Regions from separate parts of the Ruegeria sp. K7 genome, predicted to be linked through region 2. Evidence: riboswitches for the same ligand, from Rfam matches in the RefSeq annotation. Region 2 holds a riboswitch; the other holds the start of a gene.
The links. Region 2 has a riboswitch for thiamine pyrophosphate ahead of thiB (thiamine ABC transporter substrate binding subunit). Riboswitches for the same ligand answer to the same signal wherever they lie in the genome.

Region 1 (6,325 bases), on a different contig from region 2:
AGGATGCGGGCGGCTTCGACCAGTTGAAACACATCCGGTTGCAGGCTGTCGGTATGACCGATCAGTTCCAGCTTGATCCAATTGGTCTGAAAAACCTCGCGCGCCATCTGGGCGGTTGTCACAGCCTCTTTCACCGTGTGGCATCCGGCGGTGTTGGGCAGGACAATGACACCCAGGTCGCGGATCATCCGCCAAAAGCTCTGCCCGGCCCCACCCGCGCCTTCACGGCGCAGGGATACCGTGGCAACACCGGCCCCGCTGAGGCGAAACGCTTGTTCCAGAATGGCCGGACTGGGATACTGCGCCGTGCCCAGCATCAGCGGATTGGGCAGTTCTGTGCCGTAAAAGGTCTTCACGTCAGCCCCCCTGCATCGGGGCGACAACTTCGACCCGGTCACCATCTTCGAGTTTTAGTGCCAGTCGAAGGCTTGAAGGGACGAACTGTTCATTCACAGCGGTAGCTACGCAGCCCGAGAATCCACATTCCACCAACAAATCTGACAGGGTTTCTGCGCGGCTTTCGCGCGCCTCGCCATTAAGCACGATCTTCATCGACCATCTCCGAATGTTTGTTTTCCAGCGCCAGATCGGCGACGCCCTGTGCCAACGCGGGCGCAAGCAAGTAGCCATGGCGATACAGGCCATTGGCATAGATCGTTCGACCCAACCGGCGGATGCGAGGCAGGTTGTCGGGAAAAGCGGGGCGAAGATCGACACCGATTTCCAGGATCTCAGCCTCACCAAAGGCCGGGTTCAGCGCATAAGCCGCACTGAGAAGCTCCAACATCGAGCGGGCGGTAATCCGGCCGCTGTCCTCGGATTCGATCATCGTTGCGCCCAGCATGTAGACCCCGTCACCCCGCGGGACGACATAAAGCGGCATGCGCGGATGCAGCAGTCGCACAGGGCGAGAGAGAGTGACATCCGGGCAGCGGATCACCAGCATCTCGCCTTTGACGCCACGCAGATCATGCAAGATCTCACGCGCGTGCAACCCCCGGCAATCGATCGCATTCTCCAACCGGGAAGGGGCCAGTTTACGGTGAAAGGGTACACCTCTGTCCCTGAGGTGGCTGTAGAGGTCCCGCAACGCTTGCCGGGGATCAAGATGGGCCTCCGCCCGGAAGAAGAGACCGTTACCGAAATTGCTCATGTCAGGCTCTAAATTGGAGATTTTTCCACCTCCGATTTCTGAATACCCATCCGTTCGGCGTGCAAAGCGGCGCAGATCCGGTAGGTCGCGCGAATGCGCAACAACCAGCGTTCCGCAACGATGCACCCGCGTTCTGGCGGCCCACCAGTCAATCGCTGTTTGTCCAAGCCGCAGAACCGGCTCCTCGGCATTTTCGTATTCACACCAGGGGGCAAGCATGCCACCCGCCCACCAGGAACAGCCATGTGGACCCGGCGCACCTGCAGGGTCGAATATCTGCACGTCAGCGCCGCGCGATACCAACTCGGTTGCAACAGTCAGACCGGCTACTCCGGCACCTATGACCGACCAGACAGTCATGCGGGCCAAAGCTGATGAAAATGATGAACTGGCCCATGCCCGCGACCAATGTCCAGATCATCGGACCGGGCTATCGCGCCTTGCAGATAGCTGTGTGCATCTGCAACGGCCGTCATCAGCGTTTTTCCCAGCGCCAGGCCGGCAGCAATTGACGCGGACAATGTACAACCGGTGCCATGCGTGTTTTTGGTATTTCGGCGCGGTGCCGTGAACTCTGCCACCAAGCCCGAAGCGTCGATCAAGAGATCATGGCAAATGTCGCCGGATCCATGCCCGCCCTTCATCAGAACGGAACCTGCGCCCATGTCACACAAGGCAAGCCCCTGTTCTACCATCTGATCCGGCGTCTCCGCAGCCGGGCAATCCAAAAGGCGTCCGGCCTCGGGCAAGTTCGGCGTCAATAGCGTGGCTATGGGCACGAGCACCGCCCGTAATGTCTCAACCGAGTCTTCCGTCAACAGGGCATCGCCGGATTTGGCGATCATCACAGGATCCAGAACGATGGAACCACGGAACCCTGCAAGGCTGTCTGCAACACATCGGATGATGTCCGGCGTCGCCAACATGCCAATCTTGACGGCGCCCACGCTCAGATCAGACAGAACGGCATCGATCTGTGCGGCTACAGTATTCAGCGGGATCCCGTGAACGGCGGTAACGGCCCGTGTGTTTTGCGCGGTCACGGCGGTGATCACGCTGGCACCATAAACCCCCAAGGCAGACATTGCCTTGATGTCAGCCTGTATTCCGGCCCCACCGCCACTGTCCGAGCCTGCAATTGTCAGCGCAATAGGCGTCATATCGTTGCTCCATCAAAATTGGGCAACGCGCGCATTGAAAACGTCTGACAATCTGAGACCGTTCCCTACGCCGGTATTGCCCGGATCAGGTTCGATGGGTTAGCGCATTGACGCCTCTCAGCCCTTCGATCAGGGCACCCCAACGGTTGACCGGACAATCACAGGCACATCAAAAAAATACAAGACTGAATTTGATCTGTTTTATGGCCACCCTGATCCCTTGGGTAAGGCCAAAGGTATTTGCGAGGCTCTGCCTCGCGCTCCGGGATATTTGGGGCCAGATGAACAAGGGATCTTTCCTTCATCTGGCCAGAAATATCCCGGGGGAGGCGCCCAAAGGGCGGCGGGGGCAGCGCCCCCTGCAACAAAAAAGCCGCCCGAAACCGGGCGGCTTTGGTCGGGAAAGCGGTTCCCTTAGCTTTTCATCCCATCCCAGAAAGACTTGACCGACGAGAAAAAGCTTTTTGATTCCGGGTGGTTGTCCTCTCCCAGATCGTCAAACTCACGCAGCAGTTCTTTCTGGCGACTGGTCAGGTTGACCGGTGTTTCCACAGCCAGTTCGATGAACATGTCACCCACGCCACCGCCACGCAGGGCCGGCATTCCCTTGCCACGCAAACGCATCTGGCGGCCCGACTGGCTGCCTGCCGGGATCTGCACCCGGCCACGACCGCCATCGATGGTGGGCACTTCGATCGAACCACCCAGAGCGGCCTTGGCCATGCTGACCGGCACGCGGCAATAGAGGTTTATGCTGTCGCGCTCAAACAGCTTGTGATCGGACACTTCAACAAAGATATACAAATCGCCCGGGGGGCCGCCACGCATTCCGGCCTCACCCTCACCCGCCAGACGGATGCGGGTTCCGGTTTCGACACCGGCTGGAATATTGACGGACAGCGCCCGTTCTTTTTCCACCCGCCCCGCGCCGCCGCAGGATTTGCAGGGATTCTTGATGATCTGACCCAATCCCGAGCAGGTCGGACAGGTGCGTTCAACGGTGAAAAAGCCCTGTTGCGCGCGGACCTTACCCATACCCGAACAGGTCGGACAGGTGGTCGGTTCAACGCCGCTTTCAGCGCCCGATCCATCACAGGCCGAACAGGCCACGGCAGCGGGCACGTTGATAGTCTTTTGCAGACCCGCAAACGCCTCTTCCAGCGAGACGCGCAGGTTGTAACGCAGGTCGGAACCGCGTGCGGCACGACGGCCACCGCCACCGCGCTGGCCACCCATGAAATCGCCGAACAGGTCGTCGAACACGTCCGAAAACGCGCTGGAGAAATCGCCCTGACCAAAGCCGCCGCCGGGCCGGCCGCCGCCGCCCATGCCGTTTTCAAACGCGGCATGGCCAAAACGGTCATAGGCAGCCTTGCGTTCTGCGTCTTTCAGAACGTCATAGGCTTCGTTCGCTTCCTTGAACTGCGCCTCGGCTTCCGGGTTGTCCTTGTTGCGGTCGGGATGCAACTCTTTGGCTTTCCTGCGAAAACCTTTCTTGATCTCGTCCGCCGATGCACCCTTGGACACGCCGAGTACATCGTAATAGTCGCGTTTTGACATCAGTGTTTCCTTCTGCCTCAACGTAAACGGGCCGGCCCGGTATCCGGACCGGCCCGAATTGGCCCGGTTACCCGTTAGTTACGCTTGTCGTCGTCCAGATCTTCGAACTCGGCGTCGACAATATCGTCATCACCCGGAGCGGCGTCCGCAGCTGCCGGTTCATCCTCGGCCTCTTCGGACTGCGCCTTGTAGATGGCCTCGCCCAGTTTCATGGCCGCTTCGGTGACGTTCTGGATGCCCGATTTGATCTTGTCGGCGTTTTCGGTTTCCAGCTCGTCTTTCAGCGCGGCAATTGCCAGCTCGATGGCCTCGATGGTGGTCGGGTCGACCTTGTCGGAATGCTCTTCCATCGACTTCTCGGTCGAGTGGATGAGGCTTTCCGCCTGGTTCTTGGCGTCGACCAGCTCGCGGCGTTCCTTGTCGGCTTCCGCGTTCTCTTCAGCGTCCTTGACCATCTTTTCGATGTCCTCGTCGGACAGACCGCCCGAGGCCTGGATGGTGATCTTCTGTTCCTTGCCGGTGCCTTTGTCCTTGGCCGAAACCGAGACAATGCCGTTGGCGTCGATGTCGAAGGTCACCTCGATCTGCGGCATGCCACGCGGTGCCGGCGGGATGTCTTCGAGGTTGAACTGACCCAGGATCTTGTTGTCCGAAGCCATCTCACGCTCACCCTGGAACACGCGGATGGTTACGGCGTTCTGGTTGTCCTCGGCCGTCGAGAAGACCTGAGACTTCTTGGTCGGGATCGTGGTGTTGCGGTCGATCAGACGAGTGAACACGCCACCCAGGGTTTCGATGCCCAGCGACAGCGGGGTCACGTCCAGCAGAACCACGTCTTTGACGTCGCCCTGCAGAACACCGGCCTGAATGGCGGCACCCATGGCAACAACTTCGTCCGGGTTCACACCTTTGTGCGGCTCTTTACCGAAGAATTTGGTCACCTCTTCGATCACTTTCGGCATCCGGGTCATACCACCGACCAGAACAACCTCGTCCACGTCAGCAGCCGACAGACCGGCGTCTTTCAGAGCGGCCGCGCAGGGCTTCATCGACTTCTTAATCAGGTCGCCAACCAGCGATTCCAGCTTGGCGCGGGTCAGTTTCATGACCATGTGCAGCGGCTGGCCGTTCGAACCCATCGAGATGAACGGCTGGTTGATTTCGGTCTGCGAGGTCGAGGACAGCTCAATCTTGGCTTTTTCAGCAGCTTCTTTCAGACGCTGCAGCGCCATCTTGTCGGCAGACAGGTCGACGCCGTGTTCCTTTTTGAACTCGTCCGCCAAGTAGTTGACGATGCGCATGTCAAAGTCTTCACCACCCAGGAAGGTGTCACCGTTGGTCGATTTGACCTCGAACAGGCCGTCGTCGATTTCCAGGATGGTCACGTCGAAAGTACCGCCGCCAAGGTCATAGACCGCGATGGTTTGAGTGTCTTTCTTGTCCAGACCATAGGCCAGCGCGGCAGCTGTCGGTTCGTTGATGATCCGCAGCACTTCCAGGCCGGCGATCTTGCCGGCGTCCTTGGTGGCCTGACGCTGCGCGTCGTTGAAGTATGCCGGAACGGTGATGACAGCCTGCGTGACTTCCTCACCCAGATAGCTCTCGGCTGTTTCCTTCATCTTGCCCAGAGTGAAGGCCGAAATCTGGCTTGGGGAGTACTTTTCACCGCGGGCTTGGACCCACGCGTCGCCATTGCCGCCATCAACGATGGCGTACGGCACCATTTTCTTGTCTTTTTCGACTTCGGCATCATCCACACGACGACCGATCAGACGCTTAACGCCAAAGATCGTGTTGTCGGGGTTGGTGACCGCCTGACGTTTTGCGGGCTGACCGACCAGTCGCTCATCTTCGGTGAAGGCGACGATCGAGGGCGTGGTCCGCGCCCCTTCGGCGTTTTCGATGACTTTCGGCTGCGAGCCGTCCATGATGGCCACGCACGAGTTTGTGGTACCAAGGTCAATCCCGATTACTTTACCCATATTTTCAATCCCTTTCTCTTCAAGGCGATGTCCCGAGGCCGGGACCCGTTATGGCATCCCTGCCCCGATCTGCATTGCGTAATGGCCCTACACCATTGCGCGTCCCGGCGTATATAAGGGCGCGACGAAAGGCCTGCAAGCGGTGTAAAACGCAGGTTTTCGGGATTTTGTGGCCTTTTTCGGCAAGGTTTTGGCAAGGATTGAGGATTCTGGGATGGCCCGGCTGATTTTGCGCGGATTCGACATCAGAAAGGGCTGGCTGGATGCATCGGCCCAGACGCAACTGATCGAAACGCTGCGCCCGATTCTGAAAGCAGCGCCACTGGTGCGGCCGGTGACGCCGCAAGGCAAGGCGATGTCGGTCCGCATGACCTCGGCCGGGGCCGTTGGCTGGGTCACGGACCGGGATGGCTACCGGTATCAAACACAGCACCCGCAAGGGAAGGCCTGGCCCGACATTCCCGAGCCGA
Region 2 (6,325 bases):
GCAGCCCGTAGATACGGATCGGCGGTAGCCCAAAAACCGCTAGAACGTCTGAAATCCAGCCCGCTCGGCCGAAAACCTGCAGCAAGCCGATGATGGCGACAATGACCGGCAAAATGAACGGCGCCCCCAGCAGCGCGATCAGAACCGCCCGCCCGCGAAAACGCCGCCGGGCCAGCGCGCGGGCGACAGGAACGGCAAGCCCTGCACTGAAAATGGCGGACAACACCGCCTGAACCAGCGTGAACCGAAGGGCTGACCAATCGGCCGGTCCGAACCCACTTGCGGAGTCGGCGCGCAGGGCAACTGCGGCGAGCGTACCAAGAATAAGCACGGCAATCAGTGTCGCCGCGCCAATACCCGGCGTCGGATTTACTGGCTGAGCGCGCCCAGCCATTCCGCCAACGCCTCGTCCCGCACGGCTGCCGCCTGATCAGAATCCAGCAGCAAAGATTTTTCCGGTACGGTCAGTGTATCAAACCCTTCGGGCAGGCCCGCCGCAGGCGTTACCGCCGGATACATCCAGTTGGTTGTCGGAATGATCTGCTGAAAAGCGTCCGAAACCATGAACTGCAAAAACTGGTCCGCCAGTTCAGGCTGATTGGTTCCGGCCAGTTTCCCGGCTACTTCGACCTGCATATAGTGACCTTCGTCAAATGCCGCCGCCGCCTTGCTTGCATCTTCTTCAGCGATCAGGTGATAGGCAGGTGATGTGGTGTAACTGAGAACCATGTCAGCCTCACCCTCAAGAAACAGTCCATACGCCTCGGACCAGCCCTTGGTGACGGTCACGATATTATCAGCCAGTCCTGCCCAGATTTCGGGGGCTTCGTCACCATAGGCGGCTTTGACCCACAGCAACAGGCCAAGCCCTGGTGTGGATGAACGCGGATCCTGAATGATGATTTTGGTATCACCGTCGGCCAGCTCACGGAAATTGGCCGGTGCTGCTGCATCGGCATTATGGACAAACGCGAAATACCCCCAGTCGTAAGGCGCGAATACGTCATCGTTCCATTCTACGGGCAAAGTGTATTCGGCGCTGACCGAACTGGGCGCAAACAGGCCGGTTTCCTTTGCTGCCGCAATCAGGTTTGTGTCCAGACCCAGGACAACGTCTGCATCCGAGTTTTCACCTTCCAGACGGATGCGCGACAACAGGGCGGCACCGTCTTCCACACCAACAAGGTTCAGTTCGCAGTCGCAGACCGCTTCGAATGCTTCCTTGACCTGCGGACCCGGACCCCAATCCGAGACGAAGCTGTCATAAGTATAAACGGTCAGCTGAGGTTTGTCGGCGGCGATAGCCGAAGTTGCGCTCAGAATTCCCGCAGCAATCAGCAGATGTTTCATGTCATCCTCCATTGCGGCGAGAGGGCAAGGATGGATGAAACCGTCACCTTTCCCTCCGCCGGTTCTAGCCGGTTCAGGTTCAACGGGTTCGCTATGGGCGTCTCAGCGCGGCATTCCGCGCACCCCGAGGTGAGGCCGTGATTAGGGTGATGTCGAAACAATTTCAACCAAATTCGCCCTTCACGCTTCACTGGCATGAAGGATGCTTCTCAACTGGCGGGATCAGGGCAGATCAGCCTGCAAGCCCAGGCTTTGAACCTGCAGCCATTCAATCGCGGCTCGCGTCTCGCGTCGCGATCGGCCAGGTCCTGTGCTCTCGACGAAGTAACCATGAGTGGGTGTGATGCTTTCATCAAACAGACGCACGACGCGACCTTCGGCCAGATCCTGATCGATCAAGGGCAGCCAGCCGACAATCGCGCCCTGCCCTTCTGCGGCACCCCGCAGCAGAACATTGGCATCTTCAAAGATCGGACCACGCAAAGGGCCATCGACCGTGACATTCATCGCCCGGAACCAATCGAGCCAACCCCAGTGGTTCCTTTGATGTAACAGGGGAAGCTGCAACAGGTCTTGGGGCTCATTCACCGGGCCGTGTTTCAGGACAAATGCCTCCGACGCTATGGCAACGGGGGCGAGCTCGATCAGCTTGATCGCGGTTTCGGGCATCTCGGCCATTCGTTCCCAGCGGATCACGATGTCGATGTTTGCCCGGTTCAGCGTGCCGGGTTGATAAGAAGGAACCACCTCCAGCTCGATCTCGGGGTGGTCGTCCCAAAAATCACCGATCCGGGGCATCAGCCAGCGGGCAGTGAAAATCGGCCCCGCAGCAAGTCGGACCACCTTGCGGGAGCTGCGGCGAACCGAACGCACCGCGTCATCCAGAATTTCAAATGCCTGAGCCGTTGCCGCGGCCAGACGCCTGCCATCTTCGGTCAACGCGACCTCGCGCCCGGCCCGTTCAAACAGCTTGACGCCCAGCTGCTCTTCCAGCCCTCGAATATGATGGCTGATCGCCGTGGGTGTGACCGACAATTTCTCGGCCGCAATGCGAAAACTGCCCTGGCGGGCGGCTGCATCGAAGGCGCGAAGGGCGGGAAGAGAGGCGGTCACGAATTTCCCTAATGTAAGTTTTACTCATCAATTGCTGAGAAAACGGCTTTTGTAAACAAGCCCTATGGCTGTGTAGGCTGACTTTGAATGAAGCTGAGCTCATGATATTAGGCCCATGTCTACGCGCCGGCGCGGTCGCAAGGACCGTCTGACACAAGATAACAGCGACGAGGCCAGCCCTGCGGTATGGCCGGGTGTGGTTGGCGGGTGCCTGAAACCGCTGTCCCCGAATGAAGTCGCTCAGACCGAGGAAGCCGCATTGCTGCTGCTTGAGACCCTCGGACTAAGTCAGCCGACCCCATCCATGGTCGACAAGGTGACGGCAGCGGGCGGGACGCTGGGCGATGACGGACGATTGTTGTTTCCGCGCGCCCTTGTGCGCAAGTCGATCAAGCAGGCAAGGCGGAATTTCGTCCTTTGCGGGCAAGTTCCTGAAAACGATCTGCGGATCGAAGGCACGCGGGTCTATATGTCAACCGGCGGCGCCGCGCCGGGTGTCTTCGACATCGATACGGGCCACTACCGCCCTTCAACCCTGGCCGACCTGTATGATGCCGCCCGACTGGTCGACAGGATGGAGAACATCCATCATTTCAGCCGTCCGGTCGTTGCGCGTGACGTTGACCCTGCTGCGGCAATGGACCTCAACACTGCCTATGCCTGCCTGATGGGCACGTCCAAGCATGTTTCCGTCTCGATCACCGGACCCGAAAACGTCCCCGCCATTGCCCGCCTTTGTTACAGGATCGCAGGTGACGAGGCCGCCTTTCGCGCGCGACCGTTCCTGACTGTCATGGTCTGTCATGTTGTGCCGCCCATGCGCTTCGCGGAAGAGGCTTGTGAAGTGCTCGAGGCCGCTATTCTTGCGGGTTTTCCGGTACAATTGATCAGCGCGGGACAGGCCGGGGCCACAAGCCCGGCCACCTTGGCCGGGTCACTTGTACAGGCCGTGGCTGAAACGCTCGCCGGATTGGTTTTTGCCCGCCTCGTCGATCCGCAGGTTCGCGCGATTATTGCACCCAAACCTTTGGTCGCCGACCTGCGCACCGGGTCGATGTCTGGTGGCGGAGGGGAACAGGCGATCCTGATGGCCGGTGCGGCGCAGATGGGGCGGCATTTCAACTTGCCGACTTCGTCCATAGCCGGGATTACCGACGCCAAGACACTGGATTCCCAATACGGGGCTGAGAAATGCCTGGCAGTCGCCATGGCGGCACATGCGGGATCGAACATTGTCACGCAGGCCGCTGGCAGTCATGCCAGTCTTCTGGGCGTTTCATTGGAAGGCTATGTCAGCGACAACGACCTTTTGGGCAATGTGCTTCGAACAATCCGTGGGATCGAAGTTACGACCGACAACATTGCAGCGCAGGTGATCGCCGATGTGTGTCGGGGTCCGGGTCACTACCTGGGTGAGGTTCATACCTACGACCGAATGAAATCGGACTATTTCTATCCTCATGTTGGCGACAGGCGCACACCGGTTGACTGGCAGGAAGACGGCGCGCGTCCAGTCGGTGAAGTTGCGAAAGCCAAGGCGCGTGAGTTGCTTGAAAATCACTTCCCCTCACACATTCCGGATGCGGTCGATCGCGATGTGCGACAGCAATTCGACATTCGACTGAGCCGCCGCCGGATCGGGAGAGAGCCATGACCGATCGTACCGCCGGCGCTTTCAGCGCGCTCGAAACAAGAACATTCCATGGGGATACTGCATGACTCTGCCCCACCATGCACGCACCATCGTGATAGGCGGAGGCGTGATCGGGTGCTCGGTCGCCTACCATCTGGCCCGTGAGGGTCGCAAAGACATCATCGTGCTCGAACGTTCCAAACTGACCTCGGGCACCACATGGCATGCGGCGGGTCTGGTGCGTCGCTTGCGCCCGTCGGCCACTCTGACAAAGCTGATCAACTATTCGATTGACCTATATGGCGCACTCGAACGTGAGACCGGGCAAGCGACGGGCTGGGTTCAAACCGGGTCGCTTACGCTGGCCACGAACGGTGATCGCCTGACCAACATCAAACGTCAGGTTTCGCTGGGCCGTGCGTTCGGGCTTGAGGCCGAAGTGGTCGATGCGGCCCGCGCGCACAACCTATGGCCTCTGATCAAAGTGGACGACGTCCTGGGGGCAGTCTGGTCACCCGCCGACGGCAGGGTCAATCCAACCGATGTAGCGCTGGCGTTGTCGAAAGGGGCCCGGGCGCGTGGTGTGCAAATATTCGAGGACACCAAGGTAACGGGTCTGCAAAAAAAAGGCGGTCGGATTGCAGCCGTCGAAGTCGGTGACCACCTGATAGAAGCTGAGGAGGTGGTGATCGCATGTGGACTGTGGTCCCGCGAAGTGGCGGCCATGGCCGGCGCGCACATGCCCCTTTACGCCTGCGAGCACTTCTACATGCTGACCAAGCCGCTGCCCGAAGTGCAGGCGCTTGGGACGGGCGCACATCTGCCGACACTCAACGATCAGGATGCGTTCCTGTACGCCCGCGACGATGTCGAAGGGCTTCTGGTGGGTTCATTCGAACCCCATGCAAAGGGCCTGCCGCTGGATCGCCTGCCTGCTGATTTCAGCTTCGACCTGCTGGACGAAGACTGGGATCATTTCACGCCAATGATGGAAAACGCGCTGCGACGCATTCCCGCGCTGGAGCGTGCCGAAGTGCGGATGCTGCTGAACGGCCCCGAAAGCTTCACCCTCGACAGCCAGTTCATGTTGGGCGAAAGCCCGGATGTTCCTGGACTGTTTCTGATCGGTGGGATGAACTCCACCGGTATCGCGCTGGCCGGGGGCGCGGGCATGGCAATGGCCGAGTGGATCATTGCCGGCGAGCCGACGATGGAACTTGCCGAAGCCGATATCCGGCGGTTCAGCCCGGAGATGAACGTTCTGGGCGCGCTGGAGGCACGCATTCCCGAAGTTCTGGGACGCCACTACGACAATCCCTACCCCGGGCGCTCGATGGAGACTGCGCGGGGGCAGCGTCGCTCGCCTGTTCACGAGGGGCTGGTGGCCGCAGGGGCACGATTTGAATACCGCGGCGGATGGGAACGTGCAGTGCATTTCGGCGGTGAAGCCGCCCACTTGCCGCTGACCTTCAGTGTGCCCACATGGCGCGAGCAGGTCGGCCGCGAAGTGGCCGCCTGCCGCCAGGGTGCCGCCATTCTGGACCAGAGTGCGTTCGGCAAGATCATGATCCAAGGCCCCGATGCCTGCGCCTTTCTGAACCGGCTGTGTGCGGCGCAGATAGATGTTGCCGAGGGTCGGATTGTGTACTCGCAAATCCTGAACAAACGTGGCGGGATCGAGAGCGACGTGACGGTTCAGCGGCACGGCCCGCAAACCTTCCTGATGATCACGGGTGCAAGTGAAGTTGTGCGTAACCTGAAAAGGATGCGTGAAACGCGGGGCGTATATCGTGTTGAGTTTACTGATGTAACAAGCGGATATGCCATCCTGGGTCTCGCCGGACAAAGGGCCTGCGATGTTCTTCAAGCGACCACAAACACTCCCCTGCCCGATCTCAAGAGATTTCAATTCAGGCCCGCTGAAATCGGCCTCGCCCGTAGCTGGGTCGGCCGCCTGAGCTTTACCGGCGAAGAAGGGTTCGAACTCTATATCCCAGCAGAAATGGCGATGGCCGCGCATGAGGCGCTGGTGAGGGCCGGGGCGACCCATGCTGGTCTCTTTGCTAGTGGTTCTTTGCGGATTGAAAGCGGCTTTCGGGCCTTTGGCCACGAACTGACCCCCGGCACCACACCCGCTGAAGCCGGGCTTGCGGCCTTCTGCGCATTTGGCTCTGGTTTTGTTGGTGAAGATGCGCTGCTCGAACTGGAAACGACAAAACGGATTGTTTC

Region 1: linked by a shared signal. The riboswitch ahead of thiD (bifunctional hydroxymethylpyrimidine kinase/phosphomethylpyrimidine kinase) and the one ahead of thiB (thiamine ABC transporter substrate binding subunit) in region 2 are both predicted to bind thiamine pyrophosphate.

The regions. Positions count from the first base shown of each region.
Region 1 is NZ_JBQFMJ010000003.1:240,042-246,366, reverse strand. It holds gene ACR0FE_RS08185 (thiazole synthase) at 1-356, opposite strand, end outside; gene thiS (sulfur carrier protein ThiS) at 358-552, opposite strand; gene ACR0FE_RS08175 (FAD-dependent oxidoreductase) at 536-1,513, opposite strand; gene thiD (bifunctional hydroxymethylpyrimidine kinase/phosphomethylpyrimidine kinase) at 1,510-2,313, opposite strand; TPP riboswitch at 2,359-2,465, opposite strand; gene dnaJ (molecular chaperone DnaJ) at 2,728-3,873, opposite strand; gene dnaK (molecular chaperone DnaK) at 3,948-5,855, opposite strand; gene ACR0FE_RS08155 (alpha-ketoglutarate-dependent dioxygenase AlkB) at 6,070-6,325, shown strand, end outside.
Region 2 is NZ_JBQFMJ010000007.1:52,317-58,641, reverse strand. It holds gene ACR0FE_RS12970 (thiamine/thiamine pyrophosphate ABC transporter permease ThiP) at 1-394, opposite strand, end outside; gene thiB (thiamine ABC transporter substrate binding subunit) at 370-1,350, opposite strand; TPP riboswitch at 1,383-1,487, opposite strand; gene ACR0FE_RS12960 (LysR family transcriptional regulator) at 1,573-2,463, opposite strand; gene ACR0FE_RS12955 (trimethylamine methyltransferase family protein) at 2,579-4,117, shown strand; gene ACR0FE_RS12950 (GcvT family protein) at 4,179-6,325, shown strand, end outside.